Regions from separate parts of the Exiguobacterium sp. U13-1 genome, predicted to be linked through region 2. Evidence: a T-box and tRNA genes for the amino acid it is inferred to sense, from the RefSeq annotation. Region 2 holds a T-box; the other regions hold tRNA genes.
What was found. A T-box is a leader RNA that pairs with one kind of tRNA and senses whether it is charged. The one in region 2 lies ahead of argS (arginine--tRNA ligase), so its partner is inferred to be a tRNA-Arg.
Positions count from the first base shown of each region.

Region 1 (5,575 bases), 740 kb from region 2:
GTGCTTTAACTTCGTGGATCGTTACTTTGAATGTAACTGGTTTTCCAGCGAGTGATGCTTCGTGATATTCCTCTGGGAATGTCACTTCAAGATCTTTTTGCTCGCCAGTTTTTAAACCGACCATTTGCTCTTCGAATCCAGGAATGAAGTTTCCAGAACCGATGACGAGTGAGTAGTTCTCAGCAGTTCCGCCGTCGAATTGGTTTTCCCCATCGAAACCTGCGAAGTCGAATACGACTGTATCGCCATTCTCGATGACGCCATCTTCTTTAACGACGAGTTCTGCACCGCGTTCTTGCAATGTTTTGAGTTCAGCGTCGACGTCTTCGTCAGTAACGTTCGTTTCAACTGCTGTGTACTCAAGACCTTTGTACTCACCGAGTGTAGCTTCTGGCTCGATGACGAACGTGATTTTGAATTCGACTGGCTTGCCTTTTTCGAGTGTTTCAACGTCGATGTTCTCAAGCGCGATTGGCTCGATTCCTGATTCGACGACTGCACCTTCTATTGTGTCCTTGTAAAGGATATCGAGTGCATCTTGGTACAGTGCTTCTTCACCGTACATTTTGTTGAACATTGCGCGTGGCATTTTTCCTTTACGGAAACCAGGTGTGTTCAAAGTCTTAACGACTTTCTTGAACGCTTGGTCTACCGCTTTATCAAATGCTTCAGCAGGCGCTTCATACGTGAGGACGCCGAGGCTACCTGATTGTTTTTCCCATTTTGCAGTCATGCTGAGTCCCTCCAAAATTGTCAATTAGCGTACATGTGTGTACAACAAGTCACATTATAGCACAATCGTTCTGACGATTACCACTGTTGAACGAATCGTTTCCAGATGTCTCAATCGAAGTAAATCTGCTCGAATGCGATGACTTCTGGATAAAGGATATGTGCCGCTCGATATAACCGCTTCGCCAGCGGACTGAGGATACGTTCCGGTTCTTCACGTTCAAATGTTAGACCTGCGAGTTCTTCGCATGCTGTGAGCCACTTCTCCATGTCTGATCCGATTCGTTCTCGTTCTTCAAAATGAATCAGTTGATCCGATCGCAAGACGAGCAATGCTCGGAACGGATCCATTCGCTCTAACGTATGCATCGATGCGAGTAACGCTTGTTGCTCCTGTTGATGTACCACCAGGATTTCTTCTAAATCTTCGCGTGACGAAATCGTCCAGTCTACACCTAAGTGTGGCACATGAATGCTTATCGGATATGACACGTGATGAAGCACATTTCCTAATAACTGATCAATGACGAGTAGACTTTGATGTTCTGTCTCTTGCGCCTGAAGATATTTCTGCGTGATGTATGCAATGAGCTCAGTTGTCCGTTCAAATTCCATACCGGTCAAATGACGCATTTGTTCGACCCAACTGCCATGTCGCAACACATGCATCAATTCCGTTGCTGATGTTACTTCACGCTGTGCAACAGGGTTGTTTTGAACTGCCGGCTTTTGTTCTCGAACACGCATCTGTTGTTTGACTTCATCTAATCGAAGCGCGAGCTCATAAGGCAGATACGGTGACGCTGAGCGCAAAGCGAGTTTCATCGGATACCGTTCTCCGAGTTCATAAAGAAAGAGTGCGAGCACTTGCTCGACACCCTCGACTTCAAGAAATCGTTCTGCCACTGTTTCAAATCGTTCACGGTCATGCATTAAGAGTGGTTGAATGACATAGAGCCGGTGTAATACATCTTCTCCTGTCAATTGGTCAGTCTCTAATTCCATAATCAATTGTTCTTGTTTAGAAGCGGGCAAACGAAGAATCCGTGCTCGTTCTACTTCTAGTTCATGTTCCATCCAGCGCGATGTCCCCATATTCCGGCACTCCTTCATGTTCAACTTCTTATTTCGTAAATGGATCGAGTAAAGACGTCCAGTTCGTGATCGCTTCTTGAAGTTGTCCCGCCTGCTCGATTCCTAATCGATTCAACGTATCTAATGAGACGTCAGCTTCAAGTAATCGAGCGATGTCTTCCGACTGATTCACGTACTGCTCGAGTTTTGCACTTAAATTCTGCAATTCTTGCGGTGGATTTTCAAGTCCCGCTAATCGTTGATCGATTTGATCCAGTTCTTGATTGAACTGATCAATCGTTCCGTTTTCCTTCAACTTTTCGATTTGTTGATCAAGTGCTTGTTCAGGGGTCGCGGATTCACGCGCTGTCGTAGCAGCCTCATTCAAGGAAGCCGACAAATCTGACGTGACTTGTGCCGTATCTTTCGCAATGCCTTGAAGTTCTCCAGCGTAATCGACACTATTTTTTACATCGTTGACTTGTTGTTTTGCATCGTCGACTGTATTTGAAATCTCACTACATCCAGCAAGAAACGTACTTAGTACGAGGACTGCTCCAACTTTCTTCCACATTGCATTCATCCCTTTCGAGTTCATGATACCTTAATTATAATCGAAAATCGGAATAAAAAAAAGAGACCACCCTCGTAAGGGCAGTCTCTATTTTAATTATAGCGTCCCAAGAGGGATTCGAACCCCCGACCGACGGCTTAGAAGGCCGTTGCTCTATCCTGCTGAGCTATTGGGACGTGTCAACACGAATAAACTATACTAGAACAATTCTTTCGTGTCAATCACATTACAAACATTGCATTTATTTTATTACAAAAATGTTCCGTCCAGATGCAGGGCATTCACTCGATCGCCGTTCACATCGAGAAAATCGATAGAATAACGGTTTTGATCCACTTCAAGAATCGCATACGTCTTGTCTGGTCGATGGCGTGGCATCCGGATTGAACCTGGATTGATGAATAATACGCCGTCCCGATATTCAGCCTTCGCAACATGGGAATGACCATATAAGACGATGTCCGCTTGCTTTTCCTTCGCATGATGTTGCAAGACATCTAGACTGTATTTGACGTCCTGACGATGTCCGTGGACACAAAGGATGGTATGACCATCCATTTCCGACATGACTTCTTCCGGAAAATCGTGTCCGTAATCGCAATTCCCTCGCACAACACGATATGGATATAATGATTCGATGTCGCGCGTCAATTGGGAGTCCCCACAATGAAATGCCAAATCCACGTCTTGGTGACGTTCGAATATCGTAAGCAGTTCTTGTTCTAGTCCATGGCTATCACTAACGATCAACGCTCTCATCTTCATCACACTCCTAAGAAAGTAGTTAAGTCCTGTTCGAGCTTACGCAATGCATTGCCACGATGACTAATCATCGCTTTTTCTTCTTTCGTCAACTCAGCAGCCGTTTGTCCACTTGCCGTGACGAACAATGGATCATAACCGAAACCGTTCGAACCCGCCGCTTCAAAACCGATTCGCCCTTCCATCGTTCCACGAACCGTCAATGTCTCACCAGTTGGTTTTGCTAGCGCGAGTACACAAACGAAGCGCGCCGTCCGCTCCTCTTCCGGAATACCTTCTAACTTTTCAAGTAGTAGAGCATTGTTCGCCGCATCCGACTTTTCAAGACCCGCGAAGCGTGCTGAGTAGACGCCGGGAGCGCCATCTAAAGCGTCAACTTCAAGTCCTGAATCATCAGCAAGTACCGCGTGACCAAAGTAGGCTGCTGCCTCTGTTGCTTTCAAGAGTGCATTTTCCTCGAATGTTTCACCTGTTTCATCCGTTTCCGGAGCATCGGCGTGATCGAGTAACGATTCGACCGTATAACCGAGACGACCCAGCATGCTTTCAAGTTCCTTCACTTTACCTGCATTGTGTGTTGCGACGATGACCTTCATCTATGTTCCCCCACTTCTTCTCCTACATACCACCAAGAGACACCGAGTGCCTCACGGCCAGCATTAATCAGCTCCTTAATTCCTTTTTCCCCAAGTTCGAGCATTTCGAGCATCTCTTGACGGGAAAATGTCGACTCTTCTCCTGTTGCTTGCATCTCGACGATTTTACCCGATGAGGTCATGACGAGATTGAAGTCGACTTCCGCCGCAGCATCCTCTTCGTAGCATAAATCGAGCAAGACATTCGACTCGACGATTCCAACCGAAATAGCTGCGATACCCTCTTTGATTGGTGTATCCGTCAGTTTTCCCGCTTGAATCAATTGATCGATTGCACGGACGAGCGCTAGAAATCCACCGGTGATCGATGCTGTTCGTGTACCGCCGTCTGCTTGAATGACGTCACAGTCGATCCAGATTGTTCGTTCCCCAAGCTTCTCTAAATCAACGACTGCCCGAAGCGAGCGACTGATGAGACGTTGGATTTCCATCGTCCGTCCCGTCTGCTTGCCGCGGACGGCTTCTCGTGCCGTCCGCTGAGCCGTCGCTCGTGGTAACATCGAATATTCAGCATTGATCCAGCCCTGGCGTTTACCACGAAGGAATGGTGGTACTTTCTCCTCGACGGTCGCCGTACAGAGGACTTTCGTATCGCCCAGTTCAATTAAAACCGAACCTTCTGCATGTTTATTGATATCAACCGATAAGTGAATGGGACGGAGATTCTCCGCTGTTCGTTGGTCTATTCGCATTTAGTCTTCCTCCGTTCCAAGCACGATGCGTTCTGCGTGGATTGGCTGATCGAGCCAATCCGTTGCAATCTGATCAAATGAGCGAATATCGCCTGTCGCATAATAACGATGTTCCGGTATTTGTGTCACATCTGCTGAAATCGTATTGTAGTCAAGTAGTGCTGCTACCTCAAGTGCTGTCTCGTCCCCTGAAGAGATGAGTTGGACGCCTGGTCCGATGACCCGTCCAATGACATCTGCTAAGAGTGGATAATGTGTGCACCCAAGGATCAATGTGTCCATATCATAATTCATTAAAGGTCGTAATGTATTCGCAACGACACGTTCGACATAAGTACCGTCCGTCTGCATCGACTCGACGAGCGGAACGAACGGTGGGCAGGCTAACGATTCGACGACGACTTGTCCTTCGACATGTCGTAACGCCTTCTCGTAGGAATTACTTGTAATCGTCATCTTCGTTCCGATGACACCGATTCGTTTCGTCCGCGTCACTTTGACTGCCGCACGGGCTCCAGGATCAATGACACCAATGACAGGTATATTTAAACGTTCTCGCGCTTCTTTTAAAACAACAGCCGTTGCTGTGTTACAGGCGATTACGATCAATTTCACATCTTGTTGTACGAGATAATCAATCATCTCCCACGTAAACTCACGAATCTCCTCTTCTGGACGAGGACCGTACGGACACCGCAATGTATCCCCGACATAAATGATTCGCTCATGGGGCAACTGTCGCATCAATTCACGTGCGACCGTCAACCCACCGACTCCGGAATCTAGTACTCCAATCGCTCGATTCACTCTTCTCCACCTCTTTCTCTCTTTCCTATGGTAACAAAAAAGGACGACGGTGCAAGACCGGCGTCCGAGAATGTACGATTACAGGATTACTGAGCAAGACCTTCGCTAGTCAGCATATCTGAAAGAGTCGTGATTGCTTCAGAAGCATCGTCACCGTTTGCAACGATTTTGATATCTGAATCTTTCGCGATTCCGAGTGAAAGAACACCCATGATTGACTTCAAGTTGACAGTCTTCCCGTTGTATTCCAAGTTGATGTCTGATTGGAATTTAGAAGC
Region 1 covers NZ_CP015731.1:2,705,139-2,710,713, forward strand. The annotation lists gene tig (trigger factor) at 1-733, opposite strand, end outside; gene ESP131_RS14080 (hypothetical protein) at 844-1,827, opposite strand; gene ESP131_RS14085 (hypothetical protein) at 1,856-2,380, opposite strand; tRNA gene ESP131_RS14090 (tRNA-Arg) at 2,483-2,556, opposite strand; gene ESP131_RS14095 (metallophosphoesterase family protein) at 2,630-3,139, opposite strand; gene ESP131_RS14100 (XTP/dITP diphosphatase) at 3,145-3,738, opposite strand; gene rph (ribonuclease PH) at 3,735-4,490, opposite strand; gene racE (glutamate racemase) at 4,491-5,297, opposite strand; gene ESP131_RS14115 (phosphocarrier protein HPr) at 5,384-5,575, opposite strand, start outside.
Region 1: it encodes a tRNA-Arg, which carries the amino acid that the T-box ahead of argS (arginine--tRNA ligase) is inferred to sense. The anticodon was not compared.

Region 2 (5,575 bases):
TGCCGACTTCCAAAGCGTCAACAGTTCCCCAAGTTTTTTCCGCGTCTGTTTCTTGCGCATGAAGAATTCAAAATTGTCTTTCGTCCGTAATGCGTCTCCTTCGATCGGAGCAATCAACTCGGCTTCCGGCGCCGTCACGAAATCGTGAACGAAATCGACAGACTCTCCCGGTAACCAAGCCGCGACTTTCCCGTGAAAATCAGCCATGAAGGTGACCGTTTCTGCCAAAGGTTCCTGCTTCATCTGTGAAGCAGCTTGCTGTAATCGTTCTTTCGTCTCAGTCTTCATAATCTACCTCTTCTTATTCGTGGATTGGTCTTACATTTCTTCTGGAGCGCCTACACCAAGTAAACGAAGACCTTCTGTCAAGACGATCGTGACAGACTTGACGAGTGCAAGACGCGATTGTTTTGCTGCGTCATCTTCGAGAACACGGACATGTCCGTAGTATTTATTGAAGCTTTGTGCAAGATCTAAGACATAACGGCTGATGATTGACGGCTCGCGACGTGTGAACGCGCGATCGATGACCGTCGAGAATTGGTTCAGCATCGAGACGACACCCCATGCATGATCATCGACGCTACCAGCGAATGGTGTGCCATCATAGCCACCTTTACGGAGCAACGAGTGCGCTCGGGCATTCGTGTACTGGACATACGGTCCTGTTTCGCCTTCGAATTTCAACATCTGCTCAAGATCGAACTCGATGTTATTCATCCGTTCGTTTTTCAAGTCGTGGAAGATGACGGCGCCAACACCAACTTGACGAGCCGTTGCTTCGGCATTCGCTAAATTCGGATTTTTTTCCGCGATGTTGTTCTTCGCGACGTCGATCGCTTCTTGTAGTACTTCTTCAAGCAAGACGATCCGACCTTTACGTGTCGACATTTTCTTTCCGTCTTTCATGATCAGACCGAATGGAACATGGTGCATCCCGTCGACGTTCTCAAATCCAAGTTTCTTCAGGACTGCGAACAATTGCTTGAAGTGAAGCGCTTGTTCCCCACCGACGACGTAGAACGCTTGCTCAAAACGGTATGTTTCAAGACGATAGACAGCAGCTGCTAAATCACGTGTCGCATAAAGCGTTGCGCCATCTTTCTTCTTAATCAAAGCAGGCGGCATACCTTCTGCTTCGAGATCGACGACCATTGCCCCTTCAGATTCAACGAGGAGATCTTTTTCTTCGAGCAAATCGATGACGTGTTGCATCTTATCGTTGTAGAAGGCTTCTCCGTTTAAGCTATCGAACTTGACGCCGAGCATCTCATATACACGGTTGAATTCGACGAGTGAGACTTCACGGAACCATGTCCAAAGCGTCGTCGCCTGCTCATCACCTTGTTCGAGTTTTTTGAACCAGAGACGTCCTTCGTCCTCGAGTGATGGATTTGTTTCCGCTTCTTCGTGGAACCGGACGTATAATTTCAACAATTCCTTGATTGGTTCTGCACGGACCGCTTCTTCCTCACCCCACATCGTGTAAGCAACCATCAATTTCCCGAACTGTGTTCCCCAGTCCCCTAAGTGGTTGACACCAACGACGTCATACCCTTTTTTACGTGAGATTTGGTTGAGCGCGTTCCCGATGACTGTCGAACGCAAGTGACCCATTGAGAATGGTTTCGCAATGTTCGGCGATGAGAAATCTGTGACAATCGTCTTCCCATTTGCTTCACTCGAACCAAACGATTCTTGTTCTGTCAGGACTTGATTGACGATTTCTTGCGAGACGACTTCTCGGTTCAAGAAAACGTTGATGTAAGGACCTACAGCTTGAACGTTCGAGAACAGCGGCGCATCGATTTTTTCTGCGAGGTCTGAAGCGATCATGTTCGGTGCTTTACGGAATGCTTTTGCGAGCATGAAACATGGGAATGCCAAATCTCCGTGATCTTCATGTTTCGGTTGCTCGATCAGTTGTTCGATTTGTTCAACCGATAAGGCACCTTCCATGACTTGATGTAATACTTCTGCATACTGCGCTTTATAACTCATCTTTATTTCCTCCTGCTTCATTGATTTTTTGGCAATAAAAAACGCCCCTTGCGCCACGCGCAAAGAGACGGAATGACCGCGGTACCACTCTTCTTGGTGTCATTTTGACACCCACCTTGTTCGGGGATAACGGGGTTCCCCCGGCTACGCCTCTTCCATCAGGAATCGGGCAGCGTCTCAGAAGTGCGTTTCACGATCGGTTCGTCCTCAGGCTTCCACCATTCCCTGATTCGCTAGTTGACGAAAATCAACCGTTACTCTCTTCATCATCGACTGTATTCGATATCTTTCACATTATACGCAATTCTTTCTTTTCTCTCAACCTTATTTTTTTGGTAAATGGCTTATCAAAATTTCCACAATTCGGGTATAGGAATAAAAGATACTTCTCAGGGGGAGGGATGTTTCATGCGCTACTACCAACATGTAGCCCGGACAAGCTGGATCGTCTTCGGTCTCGTCGCCTTGACGTTATTAGTGATCGGCATCGTTCATCCACCAACCTTCCATCCTTCTGTCTCCATCATCAACACGCTTTATTTATTCGGACTCGTTCTCCTGTTTCAGTTCGATAATGTCCGTCGTGGTGGCATTTACTATACATTCCAAGAAGGAATCATCTTATTTTTATTCCTCAATTACGGTTTAACGTACGCCTTGATTTTAAGCCAAATCGGTATTCTCGTCTTTCAATTCATGTCTCACCGAAAAGCGATTCGCTGGAAACGTTTCGTCTACCTCTACCCGATCAACGCCCTATTCGATTTAGTCTATATCTCGCTTCCCGCCTTTGCGTATTATGCGCTCGGTGGTCCGATCGGCTCAAACTTTACGTATACGAAAGCCTTGATTCCTTTCACCGGCTTTTTAATCACCGTTTTCCTTGTCTCTTATTTCCAATGTCTGTTCGTCAATCGCTTCCTCTTCTTGAAATACGATTGGCGCCGTCTCGTGAAGTTGCAATCCCTCGTCTACGGAATCAGCATGTTGAGCGCTTTACTTGGGATCTGGTTTTACGATGAGAGTCCACTCGTCGCGGCTACGGTTTCCGCCTTGATTCTCTTTTTGTTCAAACGTCTGTTGCAAGAGCGTGGTGATTCGCTTGAAGCAAATGATAATGCCAAACGATTTGATGATGCGAAGGAACACTTGTTGATTTCCCGCTTTGAACGCGAGACGATTGATTCGTTACTCCTTGATTTACCGCATCTGCTACCGTTTTCTGAAGGTTGGATCTCAATCCAACAACAGCGAAAACAAGTCATCTATAACATCCGGACGAAACAACCGATTGATGTATTACCACTGTTTCATTCCTTGACAGCCGACGATTTGCATACCCCGATCATCTATGGTCTTCGGTGCGACTGGGGCAACGATATTCAAATCGGATTGCCTGTCGATCGTCACTCGATGCTGGCGATTCCTTCGATTACGAGCGGAGAGGTCGATGTCTCGATCATCCTGTTCCATCAAGTCGCAGATGCCTATGATGCGACGAATGCCGATGAGTTATCTCGTCTGCTCCGTATCTTTTGTCGTGTCTTAGAGCGCTCTCGTGAAACGGTTCAACTCTACACGGAAAGTCGGACCGATGCTTTGACCGAATTACCAAATAGCCGTGCCTTTTATGAACATGGTCGGCAGGAGTTTGCTGCTGACTGCTATCCGCTCTCCGTGATCCTGTTTGATATTGATCATTTTAAACGCGTCAACGATACGTACGGTCATAAAGTAGGCGATCTTGTCCTTCGTGAACTCGGTCGACGTATCCAAGCGATCCAATTGCAACATGATGAGGTCTTTGCTGCTCGTTATGGCGGGGAGGAGTTCGTACTTCTCTTACGAAATGGTAGTCAAGAGGCTGCCATCCAGATTGCCGAGACGGTCCGCCATGCGGTCATGGATCGTCCCTTCCTCGTCGATGGTCACCGACTGTCCTTAACCGTCAGCCTCGGAATTGATACAGTGGAAGAAGGGTATCAACGGACGTTCGAAGAGTCGTTACGTCAAGCCGACCATGCACTCTATGTCGGCGGAAAACACAACGGACGCAACTGTACCGCGCATTATGCAAACCTTTGAAAGGTCGTGACTCTATTGTCGATTACAGAAATTGAAATGACGCTACCGACATCACAAGCCCACCGGACGATTCGGATTCATCGTCCGCCCCATTTAGATCCGAACGAAGCCTTACCGGTGATTTATATGCACGATGGACAAAATGTTTTTAGTGGAGAAACCGCCTCGTTCGGAAAAGGCTGGGAGATTCATCTTGCACTACAACAGACACAAATTCCGGCAATGGTCGTTGCGATTGACAGTCCAGAAGACGGCATGGATCGTTACGATGACTACGCCCCCTGGAGTGACGAAGCTTTACTGATGCGGACTGCCTATCCCTCGCACCGGACGTCAATCGGGGGAAACGGTAAGGTCTACATGGACTGGATTATCCGCGAGTTAAAACCATATATTGACGCCAACTACGCGACACGTCCTGATGATACGACGATGATCGGTAGCTCGATGGGTGGTGTCATCTCGCTCTATGGTTTATTCGCATATCCGGAAGTCATCACGCGTGTCGCTGCTTTGTCGACTGCCGGATGGGCAAACTTTTCCTCACTCCTTGAATTCATCGAGCGTAGTCCGTCTCTATCTGCCGCTCATCGCTGTTATATGGATGTTGGTACTAAAGAAGTGAGCGGTCCGATGACCGAGACAGATTATTTACACACGAATGATGTCTTAGCACGAGCGGTCGAACAGAAACTTACTCAAAGTCGCTATACGATCATCCCGGAAGCGATTCATCATGAAACCGCCTGGGCGAAACGTTTACCGGATATTTTGCGTTACTTATTTCCTTCCTCTTGAGTACACAAAAAGAGTCGGGTGATTTCTTTAAGTAGAAATCATCCGACTTTTAGTCTTGTCTTATACTAATTCTTCTTGTTGCTCTTTTTCATAACGGTTGCGCGGATGCTCCCGGCATTCATCGGAACACGAACGCATGACTTTCGGTTCGCATTCTTCACAGCAGAAGTGCTGTCGATTACATTCCGGGTTTGCACAATTAACATAGCGCGTCTCCGGTTTTCCGCAGTAGTAACATTCTGAGACGACAGACGGATTGACGGCATTGACAGGAACTTGTACACGCTCATCAAAGACGTATAGTTCGCCTTCCCAGTCTTCTCCTTGTGTCTGTTCATCTTTTCCGTACATGACGACTCCGCCTTTCAGGTGGAAGATATCGTCACTCTGTTGCCGTTTACGGAAGTACGCCGTGAATTTCTCACAACGAACGCCACCCGTACAATATGTGAGAACCTTTTTCCCTTCAAACAAATGCTCGTTCTCGTCGAGCCATTCCGGGAATTCCCGTGAAGCATCGACATCGACTTTTACGGCATTCTTGAAGTGTCCGAGGTCATATTCGTAGTTGTTTCGTACATCGAGAATGACGACGTCATCTTGTTTCATCATTTCTTTCCACTCTGCTGGTTCAAGATACGCAGCATGTTCTTCTGGTACATTGAATTCGTCCTCAAAACGCCATGTGACG
Region 2 covers NZ_CP015731.1:233,881-239,455, forward strand. The annotation lists gene ESP131_RS01255 (hypothetical protein) at 1-288, opposite strand, end outside; gene argS (arginine--tRNA ligase) at 319-2,001, opposite strand; T-box leader at 2,062-2,280, opposite strand; gene ESP131_RS01265 (GGDEF domain-containing protein) at 2,410-4,086, shown strand; gene ESP131_RS01270 (alpha/beta hydrolase) at 4,102-4,884, shown strand; gene trhO (oxygen-dependent tRNA uridine(34) hydroxylase TrhO) at 4,945-5,575, opposite strand, start outside.

Region 3 (5,575 bases), 500 kb from region 2:
GACGTGTTCGACTTGCTTCAAGTCAGCCAGTTGGAGACCAACCGTCTTGACCCGATGCACGATGTTCCCGTCTCGGTCGAAGTAATATCCGAATGCTTCCGCTACTGCCTGTTCATGTTCCAGTCGGGTCAGGAGATCCTCAGACGCGCGACGACGTTTTGCCATCGTTTTCGCCTCACCAATTCCATGTACCACGATTGAAGCACCTTTAATCATTTGAAGCACATTTTTTATGCTCGGCTCTTCGATCATCTTGACGAAAGTCTCTGTGCTGACCATGTCCGGGATGTGAAGCAGATGATAATCACTTTGAGCGCGTGACGCCATCCGTGAGCATACTGTGTTCGCTTGTAGTTCGAGCGTTTCTCCCAGTCCTCCGCGTGCCGGAACGAACGTCATTGGACGGTGTTCCTTGTCCGGCGACATCATCGCCGCGACGGAAGCCATCGTTGTACCGCCTGTGACAGCGATCGTATTGTGATGGTCTGAAGAAAGCTCTCGTTTGAGTCGTGCGACGGTCGCCCGTCCCATGTCTCGTTGTACCCAGAAGGTCTCATCGGAATCACCCGGTACGATGACGACGTCCCGTACCCCGAGTCTCTCTTTCAAGGCTTTCGCCATGTCTGAGATCCCTGCGAGTTCTCCCATGATGCTGTGCATGCTGCGAAGAACGTTTCGTCCTTCATCCGTTAAGGACATCCCTTGCGTTGCGACCTCTAGGAGGTCTTGCTGCTTCAAGAAGTCGACTTCCCGCCGTAAGACGCGTTCCGTCAAGCCAAGGCTTGTCGCAAGTGTACGTCGTCCGATCGGTTGCATTAGTCGCACATAATGAAGGATGTCGTAGCGTGTCTGCATTTCTTCGATCAGATCAGGCACGATTCGTTTTTGGATCTGGACTAACTGCCGAATCATGTATTTCCCTCTCCTCTCAAGTAGCTGGACGCTTTTTGTCCCGCATGTCATAACGTGTCCCACTTGGTACACCGTTATCATAACAGTCCGTTTCTCGCCTTGCAAGTCTCGTTTCTCAAGTTTTTTGAAGTAAGCGTTTTCTTACTGTTTCTGTCTCGAATTTGCCATAACTCCAGATTTCACCGTCATGCATGACGACGGGAATCTCGTATAAGAACCGTAGACTGAGCGCTTCATCCTGATCGATGTTGACTTCCTCGAACGTCCATTCCGGAAACTCATCGAGTACGAAGTCGAGTAAGATGGCGGCCTCTTCACATAGCGTACATCCCGGACGTGAATAGAGTGTTAAGTGTCTGTGTCGTTTTAATCCCATTCTGATTGCGCCTTCCTTTGCTGCATCGTTTTTTTCGTTAAACCAAGCGTTGCCCGATATTTCGCAACCGTCCGTCGCGCGACTGTCAGACCGTCTGCTTGCAAGCGATCTGTCAATTGCTGATCACTTAACGGACGATCGCTATGTTGAATGTATTCGGCGATCCGCCGTTTAATCAAAAAACTCGAATCTCCGGTTGTCGTCCGTGAGACGAACAAGTCTTCTAGGGCAACGAGACCGTGGACCGTCTCGACATACTTCGCAGCAATCGCTCGACCAATCGTTGACGGATGATGCCCCGTCGCCTCAGCGACTTGTTTTTTCGTCAATGGCTCAAGATGCAGTTCTCCCTTGAACCAGCGTTCTTGTCGCTCAAGCAAGACCGAGAGGATCGCATGCATCGTGACACGGCGTCGTTCGTACGCGCGCAAAAAAGGCGTTGCCTCTTTTAACTCGAGCCACGTCTGATCCGTGTCGAGTGTCATCCAGTCGATCTGAAGTTCTCCATTTAACAGGTGAATCCGTGCTTCTGCTGTCACCGGTCGTTCTTCTTTTGGAAGATCTGGTGTCCGGCTCAACCGCGTCAATTGTTTTCGCAATCGTGTCCGGTCCTGTTCACTGAACTGAGCGAACACCTGACTTGCGGATTCATGTCGCAACCGATTCGTCAGTCCGATCAATTCCGCGTCGTCTAGCTCGATCGCCTGTAACCATTGGCACTCGCGTTCCGAACGGGCAGCGATGCCGACTGGTTCACATTGTTGTAAGAGTGTCCGTGCTTCTGTAATCGTTGCGACATCGGTCGAGAAGGATGCAGCGAGCTGCTCGTCCGATGTCCGCAATAAACCGTCCGCTTCTAAATACACGATGAGTTGTTCCGCCATATATCCTATTTCCTGTCTGACTGATTCTAAACGTATTTGTGCAAGAAGCTCGTCTTCATAAGATGCCAAATGTCCCGCCATCTGCTCGACCTCTAGCGAAACCTGATTCGGGTAATGGCGATGCAACCGTCGTTTCAACCGTCGCCATTCCTCCTCGAGCTCTGACGCTGGTTGTTCAAGCACATGTAACTGATACTGTTGTGACGCCGATAACGTCATCTGTTGCGTCTGTTCCTGGCGTTGATCCATCGATTCCCCTCCCCCCACTTCTTATTATAGAAGAAACGTTTTAAAAAACGTGCTCTGAACCTCTCTTAAGTCGCTAGAGAAAAGAAAAGTCATGCTTCCCTATTGCTTTTCTGAAAAAATGTCGCTATACTATTAATTGTTCAGTACATCAGATGCACCCGTAGCTCAGGGGATAGAGCACTGGTTTCCGGTACCAGGTGTCGGGAGTTCGAATCTCTCCGGGTGTACCATTTATTCAACTACAAGGCAATGCCAGCAATGGCGTTGCCTTTTTTCTATACTGATATGTTTCGTTTGCCCTTGTAATGGAAAAATACCTAAAAGTCGCATCGTATCTTTTGACCAATATTGACCAAAGGATTATGATAAGGATAAGTCGAATAGGAAGCTACATACCAACTATAAGGAGGCAAAGACTATGTTAATTCCAACAGTCATCGAACAAACAAACCGCGGGGAACGTGCTTACGATATCTACTCACGTTTGCTAAAAGACCGCATCATTCTTCTTGGGAGCGCGATTGACGACAACGTCGCCAACTCAGTCGTTGCCCAACTTCTGTTCTTAGCAGCAGAAGATCCAGATAAAGAAATCTCGCTTTACATCAACAGCCCAGGTGGTTCAATCACTGCCGGTATGGCGATTTACGATACAATGAACTTCATCAAACCACAAGTTTCAACAATTTGTATCGGTATGGCAGCATCGATGGGTGCGTTCTTGCTCCAAGCAGGCGCAAAAGGAAAACGTTTCGCGTTACCAAACGCTGAAATCATGATCCACCAACCACTCGGTGGTACACAAGGTCAAGCATCGGATATCAAAATCCATGCGGAGCGCATCATCAAAATGCGTGAGCACCTCAACAAAATCATGGCTGAAAACACAGGACAACCACTTGAAGTCATCGAACGCGATACAGAGCGTGACAACTTCATGTCAGCACAAGCTGCTGCTGACTACGGTCTCATCGACCGCGTCATGGAACGTGCATAAGTCATCCAGAGTGTCTCCTTCGGGAGGCACTTTTTTTGTATCCATAGGAAAGCGAAGCCTTGTCGGTTATCGTTGCATACAAAAAAACCTCCCGTTCCTTATAGAACGAGAGGTCGATGATCAGTCGATCAAGTCTGTGATGTCTGAAACGATATCGTGGTTTTCACGAATCAGCGAGTAGATCGCGTTCGCATGTGGCGAAAGCTCTTCTTCTGCTTGTAATTGTTTCAGGAATAAAGATGTTGCAAACGCAACGAGTGTGCTTTTCGGTACACCGATTGATTTTGCTTTTTTTGTTAACACTTCATCAAACTTCGCATCGACTGTCAGCGAAATACGTTTCTTTTCGTTAGCCATTTCAAAAACTCCTTAATTCGAACATTTAGTTGCATCGACTATATATTATAGTAGACTATGGTTCATCCCGCAAGCGACCCTCTTATAAAGCCCCTGTCATCGACTCTCCATTTCGTACTTTTTCAGCGATTTGATCAATCTTCCGCAACCGGTGATTGATCCCTGATTTTGAGATGGAGCCGCTTTCGACCATCTCTCCGAGCTCTTGTAACGTCACGTCTTGATGGGTCACACGCAAGATCGCGATTTCCTTCAGCTTATCCGGTAAGACATCGAGCCCGACCGTCCGCTCAAGGAACTTGATGTTCTCGACTTGGCGTAATGCCGCACCGACCGTTTTGTTGAGGTTTGCCGTCTCACAGTTGACGAGACGGTTGACCGAGTTACGCATGTCTTTTAAGATCCGGACGTCCTCGAACCGTAGCATCGATTGTGTCGCATCAACGAGCTTGAGGAAATCGGAAATCTTTTCGCTCTCCTTGATGTAGAGGATGTGTCCCTTTTTCCGTTCGATCGCCTTCGCGTTCAAATCAAAGACGTTTGATAAACCACGGAGCGCCGCATTGTGCTCCTCATATAAGCTGAAAATCTCCAAGTGATACGACGACGTCGCCGGATTGTTGAGCGAACCCCCGGCGAGAAACGCTCCTCGTAAATACGCGCGCGCTTTGCGTTCGTCGTTGAGGATCGTGTCACTGATGGAACGAATCATCGTGAACCCTTCCCCTAAAATCCCGAGGTCTTGTAAAATCTTGTCCGCTTGTTGTTTGACGCGGACGATATAGACATTATTCTTTTTCAGACGCATTTTCTTCCGCACGAGCAGATCGAGATGGACCCCGTATGCTTTTTTCAGCAATGAGTAGATCCGACGAGCAATCGAGGCATTCTCGGTCGAGATATCGAGTGTCAGACCACGTCCGAGACCGAACGAGATCGCACCGTTCATCCGGGCGAGTGCCGCGAGTTCTGCCTTCATCTCGTGATCGGTGATCGGAATTTGCGTTAATTCTTTTTTGACTTCTGAGGCAAAGCTCATGTCAGCTCCTCCTTTCCTTCGAGTTGACGCATCCGTCGAATCGACAACACCTTTCGCATGACGAGGCTTGCGACGGCATCTGAGTCATGACGGATGAAGTGATGATTGTAATCGACGATATCGTCTGCCAGCACTTCAACGCCAGCGAGCTCGAATTGTTTTTCATTATAGGTGACGATGTCAGCGTGATCCTTCTGGTATTTCTTCAGGTAACTCGCATCGATCGATTCGTTGTTGACGATGATCGTATCAACGACGCCTTGTCCAAGGAAGCGTTCGAGTGCCGCTAAATGCTCATTGGCTGTGAACGCCGTCGTCTCGCCGGGTTGCGTCATGACGTTACAGATATAGACGACCGGAGCTAACGATTGTTGGATTGCTTCCCGGATCTCATCGATCAGGACATTTGGGATGATACTCGTATAGAGACTACCCGGACCAAGGACGATGACATCGGCATCAAGAATTGCCTGAATCGCTTCCGGAACCGGTCGGACATCTTGTTCTTCGAGGAAGATCCGTTCGATCTTCTTGCCAACCTTCGGGATCAACGACTCGCCTTTGACGATCGTTCCGTCCTCGAACTCGGCACATAACGTGATCGTCCGTTCCGTCGCCGGATAGACCTTTCCTTCTGCGTTCAACAGTTGTCCCATGACGCCAATCGCTTCGACGAACGAACCGTTACAAAGCTGAGTCGCTGCTGTCAGCATCAGGTTTCCGAGCGAATGCCCGTGTAATCCTTCCCCTGTTTCGAACCG
Region 3 covers NZ_CP015731.1:2,947,383-2,952,957, forward strand. The annotation lists gene ESP131_RS15310 (sugar-binding transcriptional regulator) at 1-912, opposite strand, end outside; gene ESP131_RS15315 (glutaredoxin family protein) at 1,028-1,288, opposite strand; gene ESP131_RS15320 (RNA polymerase factor sigma-54) at 1,279-2,421, opposite strand; tRNA gene ESP131_RS15325 (tRNA-Arg) at 2,576-2,651, shown strand; partial or broken gene clpP (ATP-dependent Clp endopeptidase proteolytic subunit ClpP) at 2,834-3,418, shown strand; gene ESP131_RS15335 (hypothetical protein) at 3,539-3,775, opposite strand; gene whiA (DNA-binding protein WhiA) at 3,858-4,814, opposite strand; gene ESP131_RS15345 (gluconeogenesis factor YvcK family protein) at 4,811-5,575, opposite strand, start outside.
Region 3: it encodes a tRNA-Arg, which carries the amino acid that the T-box ahead of argS (arginine--tRNA ligase) is inferred to sense. The anticodon was not compared.